DNA from 2 places in the Nonomuraea sp. NPDC052265 genome. Region 1 is predicted to be linked to the other one. Evidence: riboswitches for the same ligand, from Rfam matches in the RefSeq annotation. Region 1 holds a riboswitch; the other holds the start of a gene.
The links. Region 1 has a riboswitch for cyclic di-AMP ahead of ACIHAD_RS17935 (C40 family peptidase). Riboswitches for the same ligand answer to the same signal wherever they lie in the genome.

Region 1 (7,811 bases):
CTTGTGGGCGTCGAGCCAGACGACCTGGTCGCAGCCGTTCTCGACGGCCTGGCGCTGGGCGACGAAGGCGGCGGCGTAGTTGCCGCCGCACTTGGCGAAGCCGGTGCCGCCGGGCGCGGCGCGCGTGTACTCGGTCGACAGCCACACCGAGACGGGCTTGATGCCGCCGGTGAAGTACGAGCCCGCCGGCGAGGCGATGACCATGTACTTGTAGGTCTTGGACGGGTAGTTGACGCCGAGTCCGGGCTGCGTGGCGAACATGAACGGGCGCAGGTAGAGGCTGTGGCCCTCGGTGGTGGGCACCCACTCCTTGTCGGCCGAGACCAGGAGCGCCAGCGACTCCACGAACGCCTCCTCCGGCAGCTCCGGCATGGCCATGCGCTCGGCCGAGCGGTTGAAGCGGGCGGCGTTGGCGTACGGGCGGAACGTCACGATCGAGCCGGCGATCTGCCGGTACGCCTTCAGTCCCTCGAACAGCTCCTGCGCATAGTGGAACACCGAGGTCGCGGGGTCGAGCGAGAGCGGCCCGTACGGCAGGAGCCGGGCGTCGTGCCACCCCTCGCCCTCGGTGTAGTCGATCGAGATCATGTGGTCGGTGAAGACCTGCCCGAATCCGGGGTTCGCCAGTACCTGCTCCCGCTCGGCCGCGGTGCGAGCGTGGTCGGAATGCTGCACGTCGAAGCTGAGCTTCTGAGCGATGGTCATGACGACGGTCCTTCTCTCTGCGAATCTGCGATTCTGAAAGCTACTGCCCACGAGCAGTATTCGTACTTCCTATTGTCTTGCCATTTGGGATGGCAAGAGGCAGTTGGGATGGTTCGGTCCCTCTGGACGCAAAAAGCGCCTGGCAGCCCTCTCCGGGACCGCCAGGCGCGTACGGGGCTAGACGGTCCTAGCCGGATACTCGCGCGGAGATGTCGTCGCCGATCTCGCTGGTCGTGCGGCCGGCGCGGCCGGTGACGCGCTCGGCGATGTCGGCGGCCACGGCCTGCTCGACCTTGGCGGCCTCGGCGTGCAGGCCGAGGTGGTCGAGGAGCATGCCCACGGACAGGATGGTGGCGGTCGGGTCGGCCTTGCCCTGACCGGCGATGTCGGGCGCGCTGCCGTGCACCGGCTCGAACATGCTCGGCGAGGTGCGCTCGGGGTTGATGTTGCCGCTGGCCGCCAGGCCGATGCCGCCGGCGATCGCGGCGCCGAGGTCGGTGATGATGTCGCCGAACAGGTTGTCGGTGACGATCACGTCGAAGCGCTCGGGCTGGGTGACGAAGAACATCGAGGCCGCGTCGATGTGGCCGTAGTCGGTGGTGACGTCGGGGAACTCCTCGGCCACGCGGTTGACCGTGCGCTGCCAGAGGTCGCCGGCGAAGGTGAGCACGTTCGTCTTGTGGACGAGCGTGAGCTTCTTGCGGGGCCGCGACCGAGCCTTCTGGAAGGCGTAGCGCACGACGCGCTCGACGCCGTGGGCGGTGTTCAGCGACTCCTGGGTGGCGATCTCGTGCGGCGTGCCGCGCCGCACGACGCCGCCGGTGCCGGCGTAGAGGCCCTCGGTGCCCTCGCGGACGACGACCATGTCGATGTGCTCGGCGGTGGCGCCGGCCAGCGCGGTCTCGACGCCCGGGAACAGCTTGACCGGACGCAGGTTGACGTAGTGGTCGAACTCGAACCGGAGCTTGAGCAGCAGGTCGCGCTCCAGGATGCCCGGCGGCACGCTGGGGTCGCCCACGGCGCCGAGCAGGATCGCGTCGTAGCCGCGCAGCTCTTCGAGCACCGCGTCGGGCAGCGTCTCGCCCGTGCGGTGGTAGCGGGCTGCGCCCAGGTCGTAGTGGGTGGGCTCGATCTTCGTGCCCACGGCCTCCAGGGCCTTGAGCCCTTCGGCTACGACCTCGGCGCCGATGCCATCCCCAGGGATGACGGCCAGGCGGATGTTACGCGACTCCATGGGCGGTACCTTACCGGCTCGTCTCGGCTGACGAACACATCATCTCAACCTCCGGACAATCCGTTTTGGGGGGATTGCGACCTTTTGACCGTTTCGTTAGAGTCCGACGAGCCTAATCCACGCAGCCGCTGCGTGGAGCCGGGGACCCATCTCTCCCCCCGGGGCGAATCGGCACCGCTCTCCCTCCAGGAAGCACCGCCGTAGGGCTACTTCCAGGCCCGAGCCCGTCAGCTAACCCGGCCGGCCACGTGGAAGGACAGTCCCCTGTCTAGCATCGCCATTCTCCTGGCGGTGGCAGCGGGCGGCGCAGGTCTCGCGCCCGCAGCTCCCGCCGACCCCTCCCCCGCCATCACCCTCACCGGCCCCCAGGTGAAACAGGTCCAGGAACGGCACGTGCCGAAACCGGCCTGGAAGGTCGCCCTCGAATACGCCATGGACAAGCGCGGCACCCCGTACGTGTGGGGCGGCGCCAGCGAACGGGGCTACGACTGCTCGGGCCTCATGCTCCGGGCCTACGAGGACGCCGGCATCGAGCTCCCCAGAACCGCCGCGGAGCAGTACGGCGCCTTCTCCAAGAAGATCGCCTGGAAGGACCTCGAACCAGGCGACCTGGTGTTCTTCAGCGGCCTCGGCCACGTCGGCATGATCTCCAAGCCCGGCTACATGGTCCACTCCCCCCACACCGGCGACGTGGTGAAGGAGGAACGCCTGTCGCAGTGGCGCAGGCAGGCCTTCGTCGGCGCGGTACGCCCCGACCCCAAGGGCGTCAAGCGCTGGGCGGACTACGCCAAGCTCCGCAAGGCCCCCGCCCCCGCCATGCTCACCGCGACCCTGTGACGACGACCTTCCCCGGGGCGTGTCCCTCCTCCTGGTAGCGGACGGCCGCCGGGATCTCGCCGAACGGGAAGGTCCTGTCGATGACCGGGGTGACCTCCCCCCGCTCGACCATCCCGGTCAGCGTCAGCAGGTTCGCCCTGTTGCTCCCGCAGCGGACCACGTCCGCCCTGACGATCCGCTGCGGGACGAAGGGCGCCGACGCGAGCGCGGCGAACATGTGGCCGGCCGGCTGCACCCAGCGGCCGGCCGGCCCGCCGACCAGCACGTACGTGCCCTTCCTGGTCAGCGCGCGGCGGCAGTCCGACAGCCGGCGGCCGCCCGCGACGTCGAGGAGGACGTCGAAGCGCCGGTCCGACGCCGCGAAGTCCTCCTTGGTGTGGTCGATGACGTCGTCCGCGCCGAGCGAGCGGACCAGGTCCGCGTTCCGCCCGCTGCACACGCCGGTGACGTGGGCCCCCATCGCCTTGGCCAGCTGCACGGCGAACGTGCCCACACCGCCGGACGCGCCGTTGACCAGCACCTTGTGGCCCGGCTGGACGCGTCCCTCGTCGCGCAGCGCGATGAGCGCGGTGTTGGCCGCCATCGGCACCGCCGCCGCCTGCTCGAACGACAGACACTCCGGCTTGGGCGCCACCTCGCTCTGCCGCAGGCAGACGTACTCGCCGAAGCCGCCCTGAAGGGACATCGCGTACACCTCGTCGCCGGGGCGGAACAGCGTGACGTCCTTGCCCGCCGCCTCGACCTCCCCCGCCACATCGGCCCCGAGGACGGCGATCCTGGGCCGGCGCAACCCGACCCCGCCGCCCATGACCCGGGCCAGGTACGGCTCTCCCCGCATGAAGTGCCAGTCATAGGGCTGCACGGACGTGGCCCGCACCCGGACCAGCACCTCGTCGTCGCGCGGCACGGGCCGCTCGACGTCGGTCAGGACGAGCTGGTCGGGCGAGCCGAACGTGCGCAGGACGTAGGCCTTCATCGTTTCCTCCCTCGTGGACGTGCCGCCAGTGTGGGCGCGACCTGCGCGGATGCTCAACGGTCGAAAGGCGACGGCTCGATGGCCGAAAGGACGACGGCCCGTCCCGCCGATGGTGCGACCCGGGAGGGGCCGTCCGCGCGATGACCCGGCAGGGCCGCGCCGGTCACGCTCTCAGGCATGAGATGGATCGCACCCGCCGGGCTGCTCACGCTCAGCGTCGTCCCCCTGGTCGCCGGCGCCCTCCGGGTGACCGAGCTGGCCTCCGGCGCCGCCGTCACGGCGGACAACGCGCGGTTCTTCGCCATGCCCCTGCCGGTGCTGCTGCACATCCCGGCGTCGCTGGTGTTCTGCGTCCTCGGCGCGTTCCAGTTCCAGGCCGGGTTCCGGGCCGGGCGGCCGGGGTGGCATCGCGCGGCGGGGCGGGTGCTGGTGGCGAGCGGGCTGGTCGCGGCGCTGTCGGGGCTGTGGCTGACGCTCTTCTCCGACCTTCCCGCGGGCGACGGCGCGCTGCTGGCCGCGTTCCGGCTGCTGTTCGGGACGGCCATGGCCGCCTGCCTCGTGCTCGGCCTGGCCGCGATCCGGCGGCGCGACGTGGCCCGGCATCGCGCCTGGATGACGCGCGGGTACGCGATCGGGCTCGGCGCGGGCACGCAGGCGTTCACCCTGGCGTTCGGGCCGGCCGCCTTCGGGCCGCCCGGTGAGCTGGGCCGGGCGCTGCTCGTCGGCGCGGGCTGGGTGATCAACCTGGCGGTGGCCGAGACGATCGTCCGCCGGGGTCAGGTGCGTACGCGGTCGGTCTCGTAGGCCCACATGGCGATCTCGACGCGGTTGCGCACGCCGAGCTTGGTCATCAGGCTCGCGACGTGGCTCTTGACCGTGCTGAGCGAGATGTGCAGCTCGGCAGCGATCTCGCTGTTGGTCCGGCCGCGGGCCACGGCGCGCAGGATCTCCTCCTCGCGGCCGGTGAGCGCCTCGACCGGCTGCGCGGGCGCCTCGGTACGCCCGGCCCCCGCGAAGGCGGCCAGCAGACGCGCGGTCACGCTCGGGGCGATGAGCGCCTCGCCGCCGGCCGCCGCGGTCACCGCCTGGGCGAGCAGCGCGGGACCGGCGTCCTTGAGCAGGAAGCCCCTGGCTCCGGCGCGGAGGGCGGCGTAGACGTACTCGTCGAGGTCGAACGTGGTGATCACGACCACCGCCATGGGGTCGGCGACGTCGGGTCCGGCCAGCTCCCGGGTGGCCGAGATGCCGTCGAGGCCGGGCATGCGGATGTCGAACAGGCACACGTCGGGGCGCAGGCGGCGGGCCAGCTCGACGGCCCGCCTGCCGTCGCCGGCCTCGCCGACGACCTCGATGCCGGGCTGGGCGTCGAGGATCATCCTGAGCCCGGTACGGGCGATCTCCTGGTCGTCGGCGACGAGCACCCGGATGACCCCGGCCTCCAGCCGGTCGCTCACGGCACTCATGCGGCCTCCTTGGGGAGGACGGCGGTGACCGTCCAGCCACGGTTGGGGTTGGGGCCCGCCTCGCAGGTGCCGCCGAGCAGGGCGGCGCGTTCGATCATGCCGATGAGACCGTATCCGGGGGCGGCGACGCCGCCGGCGCGGTCGCCGTCGTCGCTCACGGTCAGGCGTACGGAGGCGTCGTCGGCCGTGACGCGGACGGTGATGTGGGTGGCGTGGCGGGCGTGCCGCCGGGCGTTGGTGATCGACTCCTGGGCGATCCGGTAGAGCGCGGCGCCGGCCGACGGCGGCAGATGGCCGAGCCCTTCCGCGATCTCCACCTCGACCGCCGGGCCGACGCGCGGGCGTCCGGCGAGCTGCCGCAGGTCGTCGAGGTGGCGGCCCGGAGCCAGTTCCGCCGGCTCGTTCCTGCGCAGCACCCGTACCATGGCCCGCATCTCGGCGAGCGTGCGCGACGCCTCCGCCTCGATCACCCGTAGCGCGTCGGTGGCCGCGCCCGGCTCGGAGGCGGCGGTGGCCAGGCCCGCCTGGGCGCGGATGGCCATGGCCGAGACGTGGTGGGCGACGGTGTCGTGCAGGTCGCGGGCGAGCTGTTCGCGTTCGAGCAGCTTGACCTGGTCGAGCTCGCGCAGCCGCGCGCCGGCCCGGTACCGGAAGGCGCTGCCCAGCCCTACGGTCGCGACCAGCACGCCGAGCGCCGGGACGATGTCGCCGGGCGCCATGCGTCCGGCGACCAGCGACAGGCCGACCGCGACGAGTCCGGCCGCCATCCCGGCCGCGGCCTCTCGCCCCGAACCCCACCGGAACAGCGCGTAGAGCACGATCGTCACGAAAGCCAGCGTGTACGTCTCCACCGGCTCGCCGCCGGTCAGCAGCGGGGCCAGGGCGGTGACGCCGAAGACGAGCGCGACCATGAGCAGCGGCCTGGTCCGGCGCCACAGCAGCGTGGGGATCAGCGCGAGGGTGACGGCCGTCGAGACCACCGGCCACCGGAGGTCGGGCCGCAGCGCGCCCTCGATCACCGCGACCGGCACGAGCACCGCGACGAGCGCCCAGTCGCGCCACACCCGCACCGGCGGGCCAGGAGGACGAGGCTCGCGCCACACAGAACGAACGAGGGCGGCCACCCCCTCATCGTAAAGGCCCCCCTCCTCCCCCCAGAGCCCCAAACCCCCACCAACCCCCGCCCTCTCACCACCCGAAGCCTCCGGCCACTGAGGGGCCAGGCCAGGGGGCCGGAGAGCAGAACCAGGGAACGAAACCGGGGGGCCAAGCCGGTCCGGGGCCGTTGGGAACGGTCAGTGTTTGCGGGCGTCGAAGATGAGGTCCCAGGCTCGGGACTTGGCGTGGGCGACCGCTCCCAGCAGTACGCCGCTGTCGCCGAGCATGCTGGCCACCACCCGCGGGCGCAGCGGCCCCAGTTCGGCGATGCGGCGCTCGACGGAGGCGCCCAGCAGGTCGAGGTTGCGGCCCACTCCCCCGCTCAGCACGATCACCTCCGGATCCAGCACCGCCGCCACGGCCACCAGCAGCCCGCCGATGCGGCGGCCCTCCGCCTCCACCACCGACCTGGCCGTCTCGTTCCCGTCGGCGGCGGCGGCGAAGACCTCCCTGGCCGTCTCCAGCTCCAGGCCCGCCGCCCGCGCGGCGCGCACGACACCCGGCGCGGAGGTGACGGCCTCGGTGGCACCGTGCACGAACGAGTCGGTGTCGCGCGCCGAGGAGCCGGTGCCCCGCGCGAGGGAGTCGGTGCTGCGTGCGTGGGGGTTGGCGTCGGGCGGGGTGGGGTCGGGCGGTTCTTCTGGGGCCGGGACGTAGGAGATCTCGCCGGCCGCGCCCCGCGCCCCGACGTACAGCTCGCCGTTGATCACGATGCCCATGCCGACGCCCGTGCCGATGGACACCAGGGCGAAGGTGGCCTTGCCGCGTCCGGCGCCGTGGGCGTGCTCGCCGACGGCGGCCAGGTTGATGTCGTTCTCGATGACGAGGTCGACGCCGAGGGCCGCGCGCAGGTGGTCGGCCAGGTCCGGCGGGCCGGGCAGGTTGGGGGCGAAGTCGAGGCCGCCGCGGACGGGGTCGTACACGCCGGGCGAGCCCACCACCGCGCAGGTGATCGCCCCCCACTCGACCTCCGCCTCGCGGGCCGCCGCCCTGGCCAGCTCGCCGACCAGCCCGGCCAGCTCGGCCGAGGTACGGGCCGTGTTGCGCCCGTCGGTACGCCCCGCGAAAGCGCCGCGCAGGTCGGCCACGGCCACCCTGATCCAGTCGCGACCGATGTCGATCCCGGCGACGTGGGTGGAGGCGGCGTTCACGTCGTAGAGCGAGGACACCGGGCCGGGCCGCCCGGACACCTCCCCCACCAGGTGGACCAGGCCGTCCTCCTCCAGCCCCGCCAGGGCGGCCGAGACCGTGGGCTTGGACAGGCCGGTGCTCTTGGCCAGGTCGGCGCGCGAGGCCGGGCCGTGCTCGTGGAGCTGGTCGAGCAGGCGGCGCTCGTTGAGCACCCGCAGCAGCCGTGGATTGGCCAGGTCGCGTCGCATGTCCGGCCTCCCTCCGAGGTGCACTCTAGCCAACTCGCCTGATAGTAAACTACCTTTCT
Region 2 (7,811 bases), on a different contig from region 1:
GGCAGCAGCACGCTCATGCGGACCGGCAGGCGCCAGCGGAACTTCTTGTTCAGCGCGTTGGCCAGGAACAGGGCCATCAGCATCTGCGGGATCGTGGCCAGCAGGAAGATGCCGACGGTGTTGGTGACGGCGTTCCAGAAGTCCTCGTCGGTCAGCAGCGCGGCGTAGTTGCCCAGCCCGGCCCACTTGGTGTCACCGGCCAGGTCGTAGTCGTAGAGCGAGTAGTAGAGCGTGAAGGCCAGCGGGAACAGCCCGAAGGCGGCGAACAGCAGGAAGTACGGGGACACCAGGGCGTACGGCATGGCCTTGACGTCAAGTCGTGAACGCCAGAGGCGGCCGGGCGGGCGGTCGCGGCGATGGTTGTTCCGCGCCGCCCGCGGAAGGGTGTCGAGGCTCATAACAGACCTTTCAGCGGCAAGCCCGGCCCGCTAGCGGCGGGCCGGGCGGGGGAAGATCAGCCCGCGGCCTTCACCGCGTCGTCGACCAGCTGCTGCCAGGCCTTGTCGTAGGCCACCGAGCCGTCGTCCATGCCCTGGACGACCGACTCGACCGCGTTCTTGACCTGCGCGTGCTTCACCCCGAGGAAGACCGGCTGCAGGCTCTCCGCGGACTTGGCGAAGATCTCACCGATCGGGGCGTCGCTGAAGAACTCGTTCTTCGCGCCCTGCACGGCGGTGTCGGCCTGGGCCTTGCTGTTGCTCGGCATGTTGCCGAAGTCGGTGAAGATGCTCGCCTCGGTCTGCGCGCTGGTCAGGTAGTCGGCGACCTGCGCGGCCTCCTTCGGGTGCTTGGACTGCTTGGGCACGGCCACCCACGAGCCGCCCCAGTTGCCGCCGCCGCCGGGCACCGAGGCGACGTCCCACTTGCCCTTCATGCCGTCGCCGGCGTTGCCCGAGACCACGCCGAGCATCCAGGACGGGCAGCCGACCGTGGCGAAGGCGCCCTTCTGGGTGCCCGCCGCCCACTCGTCGGTGAAGTTGCGCAGCTTGGCCGTCAGGCCCGACTGGCTGAGCTTCGAGGCGAAGTCGAAGCCCGCCTTCACCGCCGGGTTCTTGTCGACGATGAGGTTGTTGTCCTTGTCGAAGTAGGCGACGTTGCCGTTCTTGGCCGCCTCCTGGTACAGCACCACGTTGTAGAGCGTGTTGGTGCCGTCGGTGAACTTGGTGTCCTTCACCTTCGCCTGGAACTGCTGGCCGACCTTCATGAAGTCGTCCCACGTCGGCCACAGGGCCGCGACCTTCTCGCGGTCCGTGGGCAGCCCGGCCTTCTTGAACAGGTCCGCGCGGTAGCACAGGCTCATGCCGCCGATGTCGGTGCCCAGGCCGAAGATCTTGCCGTCGGCGGTGACGCCGTTCTCCCACTTCCAGGCGGGGTAGTCGGCCTTGCGGCCCTCAAGGCCGTACTCCTTCAGGTCGGCCCACCACTCCGGGTGCGCCTTGGCGAGGCCCATGCCGCCCTCGTCGATGCCGATGACGTCACCGGCGCCGTTGCCGGACTGCAGCCACTGGATCATCTGGGGCCAGTACTGCTGCTCGAACTGGTCGGTCAGGTGCTCTTCCTTGATCTGGATGTCCTTGTGCTCGGCGTTCCACTTCTCGATGGCGTTCTTGTAGCCGAAGTTGGAGCCGCCGCCGAAGGTCTGCACCCGGATGGTGACGGGTTCGGCCGCCGCCGCGGAGGAGGCGGGGGAGCTGCCGGCGGCCGGCGTGTCGCCGCTGCCGCACGACGCGACGGTCAGCGCCGCCGCGGCCAGGGCTGAGGCCGCGGCCAGACCGTGACGCTTGCTGATCATCATGGGAGACCCCTTCTCGGGTGAATGGTGGGGAGGTGCACCGCGGCACGCGCTCCGCCGCGGTGGGAGTGTTTGGGAGCGCTCCCACAAAGGGTGCACTTACCGGCTGTGAACGTCAATCCACCGAAACGGAACCGTTACCAATGGGGTGTTTTGTAACCAAGAATCAGGATTTATGGGGATGAAGGGTGTGAAGGGCCGTTTGGGAGCGCTCCCACCTCAAGAGACATCTTTCGTGCCGCATCAAGGGCATGTCGCCCGCACCCTCCGGGCTTGCTCCGGGTCAGGTCCGGTTGTCACTGTGCGTGACGGCCGTCCGGAACGTTCCAACGCCCAGCCCCCCGGAGGAGGGGACGGCCGCTCTCGGACGGCCGCTCTCAGCAGGCGGCGGCGCGCTCGCGCAGCAGCGCCCGCTCGCGGGAGTTGCGGGTCATCGAGGCCGCCCGCTCGAACTCGGCCCGCGCCTCGCCGCGCCGGCCCAGCTTGAACAGCAGGTCGCCGCGGACGCTCGGCAGCAGGTGGTAGCCCTTCAGCGACGGCTCGTCCACGATCTGGTCGAGCAGTTCCAGGCCGACGGCCGGGCCGTAGGCCATCGACAGCGCCACCGCGCGGTTGAGCTCGACGACGGGGGAGCGGGCCAGCCGGGCCAGCGACTCGTACAGGCTCGCGATGCGTACCCAGTCGGTGTCGCCGGGATCGACCGCGCGGGCGTGGCAGGCCGCGATGGCGGCCTGCACCGTGTACGGCCCGGACCCGCCGCCCAGCTCCTCGGCCCGCGCCAGCGCCGCCAGCCCGCGCCCGATGAGCAGCCGGTCCCACCGCGCGCGGTCCTGCTCCAGCAGCAGCACCGGCTCGCCGGACGGCCCCACCCGGGCCGCCGCCCTGGACGCCTGGATCTCCATGAGCGCGGCCAGCCCGTGCACCTCGGGCTCGGCGGGCATCAGCCCCGCCAGCACCCGGCCCAGCCGTAGCGCGTCCTCGCACAGGCCGGGCCGCATCCAGTCGTCGCCCGCCGTCGCCGAGTACCCCTCGTTGAAGATCAGGTAGATGACCTCCAGCACGGACGACAGCCGTCCCGCCAGCTCGGCGCCCTGCGGCACCTCGAACGGGACCCTCCGGTCGGCCAGGGTGCGCTTGGCCCGCACGATCCGCTGGGCGGCGGTCGGCTCGGGCACCAGGAACGCGCGGGCGATCTCGTCGGTGCTCAGGCCGCCGAGCACCCGCAGCGTCAGGGCCACCCGCGCCTCCATCGACAGCGCCGGATGGCAGGCGGTGAAGACCAGCCGGAGCAGGTCGTCCTCGATCTCGTCGGGCTCGGGCGGCTCCTCGGCGCTCTCCAGCCGGTGGCCCAGCTCGGCCAGGTTGCGGGACATCCGCTCGTTCCTGCGGATCAGGTCGACGGCGCGGCGCTTGGACACCGTCATCAGCCAGGCGCCCGGGTTGCGTGGCACGCCCGACCCCGGCCACTGCTCCAGGGCCGCGACCAGCGCGTCCTGGGCCAGCTCCTCGGCCAGGCCGACGTCGCGCACCAGCCCGGCGAGGCCGGCGATGAGCCGGGCGGCCTCGATCCGCCAGACCGCCTCGATCGCCCGGTGCGTCTCGGATGCCGTCGTCGCCTCGATCGCCCGGTGGGGGCCGGAAGCCGTCATCGGCTCATGACACCAGCCGCCGCCCGCGGTCCGCAAGCCGAGGTCAGAGCTCTCGCGTGCCCAGGCGCCGGCGCATGGCCCGCTCCCGCTCGACCTCCTCCGGGTCGGACGAGGCCGCGTCCGGCGCGTCGGAGGCGTCGTACACCCGCCACACGTCCAGCGCGATCCCGTCGCAGCCCTCGGGGACGGGCACGCGCAGGGCCCACTCGACGGCCTCCTCCCTGGACTTCACCTGGATCAGCCAGAACCCCGCGATCAGCTCCTTGGCCTCGGCGAACGGGCCGTCGATCACCGTCGCCCGGCCGCCGCTGTAGGCGATCTGCGCGCCCTGCGAGCTCGGGTAGAGTCCCTCGGCGGCCAGCAGCACCCCCGCTCTGGCCAGCGCCTCGTTGTAGGCGTGCATGTTGTCGACGACCTCCTGGCTGGGCAGCGCCCCCGCCTCGGTCTCCGCACCGGCCTTGCCGACGATCATGAATTTCACGCTGCCGTCCCTTCCGTCCGAGGCCCCGCGGCGGAGCCGGTCTCGCCGATGCGTCGAACGGGCGCCGCCCGGATCGACACGCGGGCGCGGACCGTCCGTTCTCAGGGCACCGTACCGGTCGTGCGGCGGCGCGGCCGATGTGCCATCCTCGCCCCATGCCCCAACCCGCAGACGACGCCCTCGCCCCCAACCGGGCCCTCTGGGACGAGCGCGCCCGCGTCCACGGCTCGACCCCCACCGACAGGTTCTACGACGTGGACGCCTTCCTCGCCGGCCGGCAGACCCTCTACGAGCTCGACCGCCGCCTGGCCGGCGACGTCGCCGGAAAGGACCTGCTCCACCTGCAGTGCCACTTCGGCATGGACACGCTGAGCTGGGCGCGGCTCGGGGCACGGGTGACCGGCGTCGACTTCTCCCCGGTGGCGGTCGCCCGGGCCCGCGAGCTGGCGGTCAAGGCGGGGCTGGCGGCCACGTTCGTGGAGGCCGACACGCAGCGGCTGCCCGAGTCGCTGGCCGGGGGCTTCGACGTGGCGGTGGCCACGTACGGCGTGTTGTGCTGGATCGGCGACCTCGCCGCCTGGATGCGCGGCGCGGCCATGGCGCTGCGGCCCGGCGGACGGCTGGTGCTGGTCGACCTGCATCCGGCCTACGAGACGGTGGCCTCGCTCGACCCGCTGGTGGTCGACTGGCCCTACGGCGGCGGCCAGGCCCACCGCGAGACGGTGACCGGCACGTACGCCGACGCCGGGGTGGTGACCGAGGCACAGGAGACCGTCCAGTACCCGTACTCGCTGGGCGAGATCGTCACGGCGGCGGCGCGCGCCGGGCTCACGGTCGCCGAGCTGGGCGAGCACGTCGCCGCCGAGACGGACCCGCGCGGGCTGCTGCCCGAGGGCGAGGACGGCCGGTACCGGCTCCCGTTCGGGGACTCGTACCTGCCGGTCCTGTACTCGCTGGTGGCGGTCCGGTCCTGAGACGCGGCGAGCGCGCGTCCCCCGTGCGGGACGCGCGCTCGGAGCCGGGGGAGTCAGCCCGCGTACTGCGGGTAGCCGTAGCCGACGACCTGCGACGTCGGACGGACGCGCTCCTCGACCTTGCCGTTGCCGGTGTTGCCCTCGACCGTGGAGATCGTGCCGTCGCCGTTGTCCCTGGTGACGAAGCCGACGTGCTGGATGGCGTCCAGGCTCTTGCTGCCGCCCCAGGAGAAGAAGACGACGGCGCCGGGCCTGGCCTCGGTGCCCCAGCGGTCGTTGGCGGCGAACCACTTGGCGTGGGCCACGGTCCAGGCGTCCCAGCCGACCTGCGGGCGGGCGCCGGTCTGCTCGCCGACCCAGGAGACGAAGATCGAGCACCAGGGCGCGTTGAGGTACATCGCGCGGGTGCCGCCGTCGCGGGCGATGGTCTCGGCGGCGCGTTGGGAGTCGGCGTACCACTTCTGGAACTTGGTGCCACCGCCGTAGGCGTTCTCGGAGGTGCCGACCTGGGCCTTGGCCAGGGCCAGGACCTGCGCGGCGGTGACGTTGACCCGGGTCTCCTCCGCCTTGCGAACCTGGGCGGCGGCCTGCGGCGCGACCGCCGGGCGTCCGGCGGCGGCGGCCGGGTCGGCGCTGTCGGCGGTGGCCGCGGTGGCCGCGGTGGCGTGGGCGCCGATCGCGGAGGCGAGGATGGTCGCGCCGAGCGCGGCGCGGACGTAGTTGATCTTCGGGGCACGGATGGGACGGTGTTTGGCCATCGAGGGCATTACTCCTTGCTTCCATGCCGCTTACCGGGTTAGCTGACGGGTTCGGACGTGGAAGCTGCCCTACGGCACCGAAGTGCCGATTCACCCCAAAGGACGTGGGTCCCCGGTTCCGCCCGGAGGCGGATTCAGCGGTCACAGGACGATCCTGTGAAATGTCTTGCGATGGTTTGACAAAGCCGGCGGACAAACCGGACGTCTGCCGCGAGATGCCCCACAAGGTAATACATCGGGCAAGAGCAAGGCAAATGCCTAAAGGTCCAGCTAGGAGAGTTGGCCCCGCGCGTCGGCCAGAAGCCCCATCATGGCAAGGGATTCGTCAAGCGGCATGACGGCGCTCTCGGTCCGGCCCTCGGCCGTGGCGGTACGCACCTCGCGCAGTTCCCCGGCGTACCCGTTGTCGGCCGGGTCGAGCACCAGCTCCTCCGTCTCCATCGACGGCCCCGACAGCAGCACCCGCTCCGGCGCCCAGAACGGCGCCAGGATGTCGGCCCGCATCGACGTGCCCACCACGCTCGCGTCGTTGGGGTGATGCGCGAGCAGGGACACCTCCACCAGCGCCCGCCGCCCGCCCGGGTACAGCAGCACGCCGCCCGCCTCGGCGTCGACCCCGCTGGGCGCCAGCGAGCCGGTCATCCGCAGCTCCCGCGGCATGCCGAGCAGGAGCTGAGCCAGCCCGAACGGGTAGATCCCCAGGTCGAGCAGGGCCCCGCCGCCCAGCTCCGGCGCCCACAGCCGATGGGCGGGGTCGTAGGGCAGCGCGAACCCGAACGAGGCCCGCACCGAGCGGATCTCACCGAAACGCGGATCGGCCGCCACCCGCTGGATGAGCGGGTTGAAGCGCATCCACATGGCCTCCATGAGGAAGACCCCGGCCGCGCGGGCCAGCGCCACCATCCGCTCGGCGTCGGCCACGGTGGCCGCCAGCGGCTTCTCGCACAACACGGACTTGCCCGCCGCGATGGCCGCCTCGGCCACCTCCAGGTGCTGGGCGTGCGGCGTGGCGACGTAGACCGCGTCGACGGCCGGATCGGCGCACAGGGCCTCGTAGGAGCCGTAGGCCGACTCCGCGCCCAGCTCGTCGGCCAGGGCCCGCGCCCTGAGCGGGCTCCGCGAGCCGACGGCGGCCACCCGCATGCCGGGCTCGGCCGCGATGGCCGCCCCCACGGTACGCGCGATGCCGCCGGTCGCCGCTATCCCCCAGGTGAAATCTCGCACGCCCGAGATCGTAGAGCGCTCAGGTCAGGTTGAACGAGTCGGGGTCGGGCCCGATCCGCCGTCCCGCGTTCATCGCGCCGATGGCCACCAGGTCCTCGGTGTCGAGGATGAAGTCGAACACGTCGATGTTCTCCTCGATCCGGGCCGGGGTGACCGACTTGGGGATCACCACGTTGCCGAGCTGAAGGTGCCAGCGGAGCACGATCTGCGCGGGCGTCTTGCCGTACTTCTCCGACAACACGCGCAGCGCCGGGTCGGACAGCAGCCCCTTGCCCTGCCCGAGCGGGCTCCACGCCTCGGTCAGGATGCCGTTGGCCTCGTGGAAGGCCCGCATCTCGCGCTGCTGGAAGTACGGGTGCAGCTCGATCTGGTTGATCGAGGGCGTGATGTCGGTCTCGTTCATCAGCCGGGTCAGGGTGGCGACCGTGAAGTTGGAGACGCCGATGGCCTTGGCCCGGCCGTCACGGTAGATCTTCTCCAGCGCGCGCCAGGCCTGCACGTACTTGTCCTGCTGCGGGACCGGCCAGTGGATCAGGAAAAGATCTACGTAGTCGAGGCCCAGGCGGGCCAGGCTCTCGTCGAAGGCCTGCTCGGCCCGCTCGTGGTCGCCGTTCCACAGCTTGGTGGTGACGAACACCTTCTCCCGTGGCACCCCGGCGGCGCGCACGGCCCGGCCGACGCCCTCCTCGTTCTCGTAGGCGGCGGCGGTGTCGACGTGACGGTATCCGGCGCGCAGCGCGGTCGTCACGGCGTGCTCGGCGTCGTCGGCAGAGACCTGCCAGACGCCGAAGCCGAGCTGTGGTATCTGCACACCGTCGGTGTTGAGCATCAGCGAGTTCATACCCTCCATTGTTCACGTGACGTTTCTTGCTGCTTAAGCAGGCCGGGCTAGCTTGTAGCGGGTCGTGCAAGGCCATCCACCGGCTGGGGGAA

Region 2: it holds a riboswitch for cyclic di-AMP, as region 1 does, so the genes downstream of both, ACIHAD_RS16385 (CHAP domain-containing protein) here and ACIHAD_RS17935 (C40 family peptidase) in region 1, are expected to answer to the same signal.

What each region holds. Positions count from the first base shown of each region.
Region 1 is NZ_JBIUBJ010000005.1:217,424-225,234, reverse strand. It holds gene ACIHAD_RS17945 (branched-chain amino acid aminotransferase) at 1-705, opposite strand, end outside; gene ACIHAD_RS17940 (3-isopropylmalate dehydrogenase) at 893-1,939, opposite strand; cyclic di-AMP (ydaO/yuaA leader) riboswitch at 2,039-2,200, shown strand; gene ACIHAD_RS17935 (C40 family peptidase) at 2,231-2,776, shown strand; gene ACIHAD_RS17930 (NAD(P)-dependent alcohol dehydrogenase) at 2,760-3,752, opposite strand; gene ACIHAD_RS17925 (DUF2306 domain-containing protein) at 3,930-4,556, shown strand; gene ACIHAD_RS17920 (response regulator) at 4,529-5,215, opposite strand; gene ACIHAD_RS17915 (sensor histidine kinase) at 5,212-6,339, opposite strand; gene ACIHAD_RS17910 (ROK family protein) at 6,511-7,752, opposite strand.
Region 2 is NZ_JBIUBJ010000004.1:600,478-608,288, reverse strand. It holds gene ACIHAD_RS16410 (carbohydrate ABC transporter permease) at 1-398, opposite strand, end outside; gene ACIHAD_RS16405 (extracellular solute-binding protein) at 455-1,795, opposite strand; gene ACIHAD_RS16400 (RNA polymerase sigma factor) at 2,170-3,441, opposite strand; gene ACIHAD_RS16395 (YciI family protein) at 3,485-3,913, opposite strand; gene ACIHAD_RS16390 (class I SAM-dependent methyltransferase) at 4,078-4,896, shown strand; gene ACIHAD_RS16385 (CHAP domain-containing protein) at 4,950-5,654, opposite strand; cyclic di-AMP (ydaO/yuaA leader) riboswitch at 5,667-5,804, opposite strand; gene ACIHAD_RS16380 (Gfo/Idh/MocA family protein) at 5,925-6,878, opposite strand; gene ACIHAD_RS16375 (aldo/keto reductase) at 6,898-7,719, opposite strand.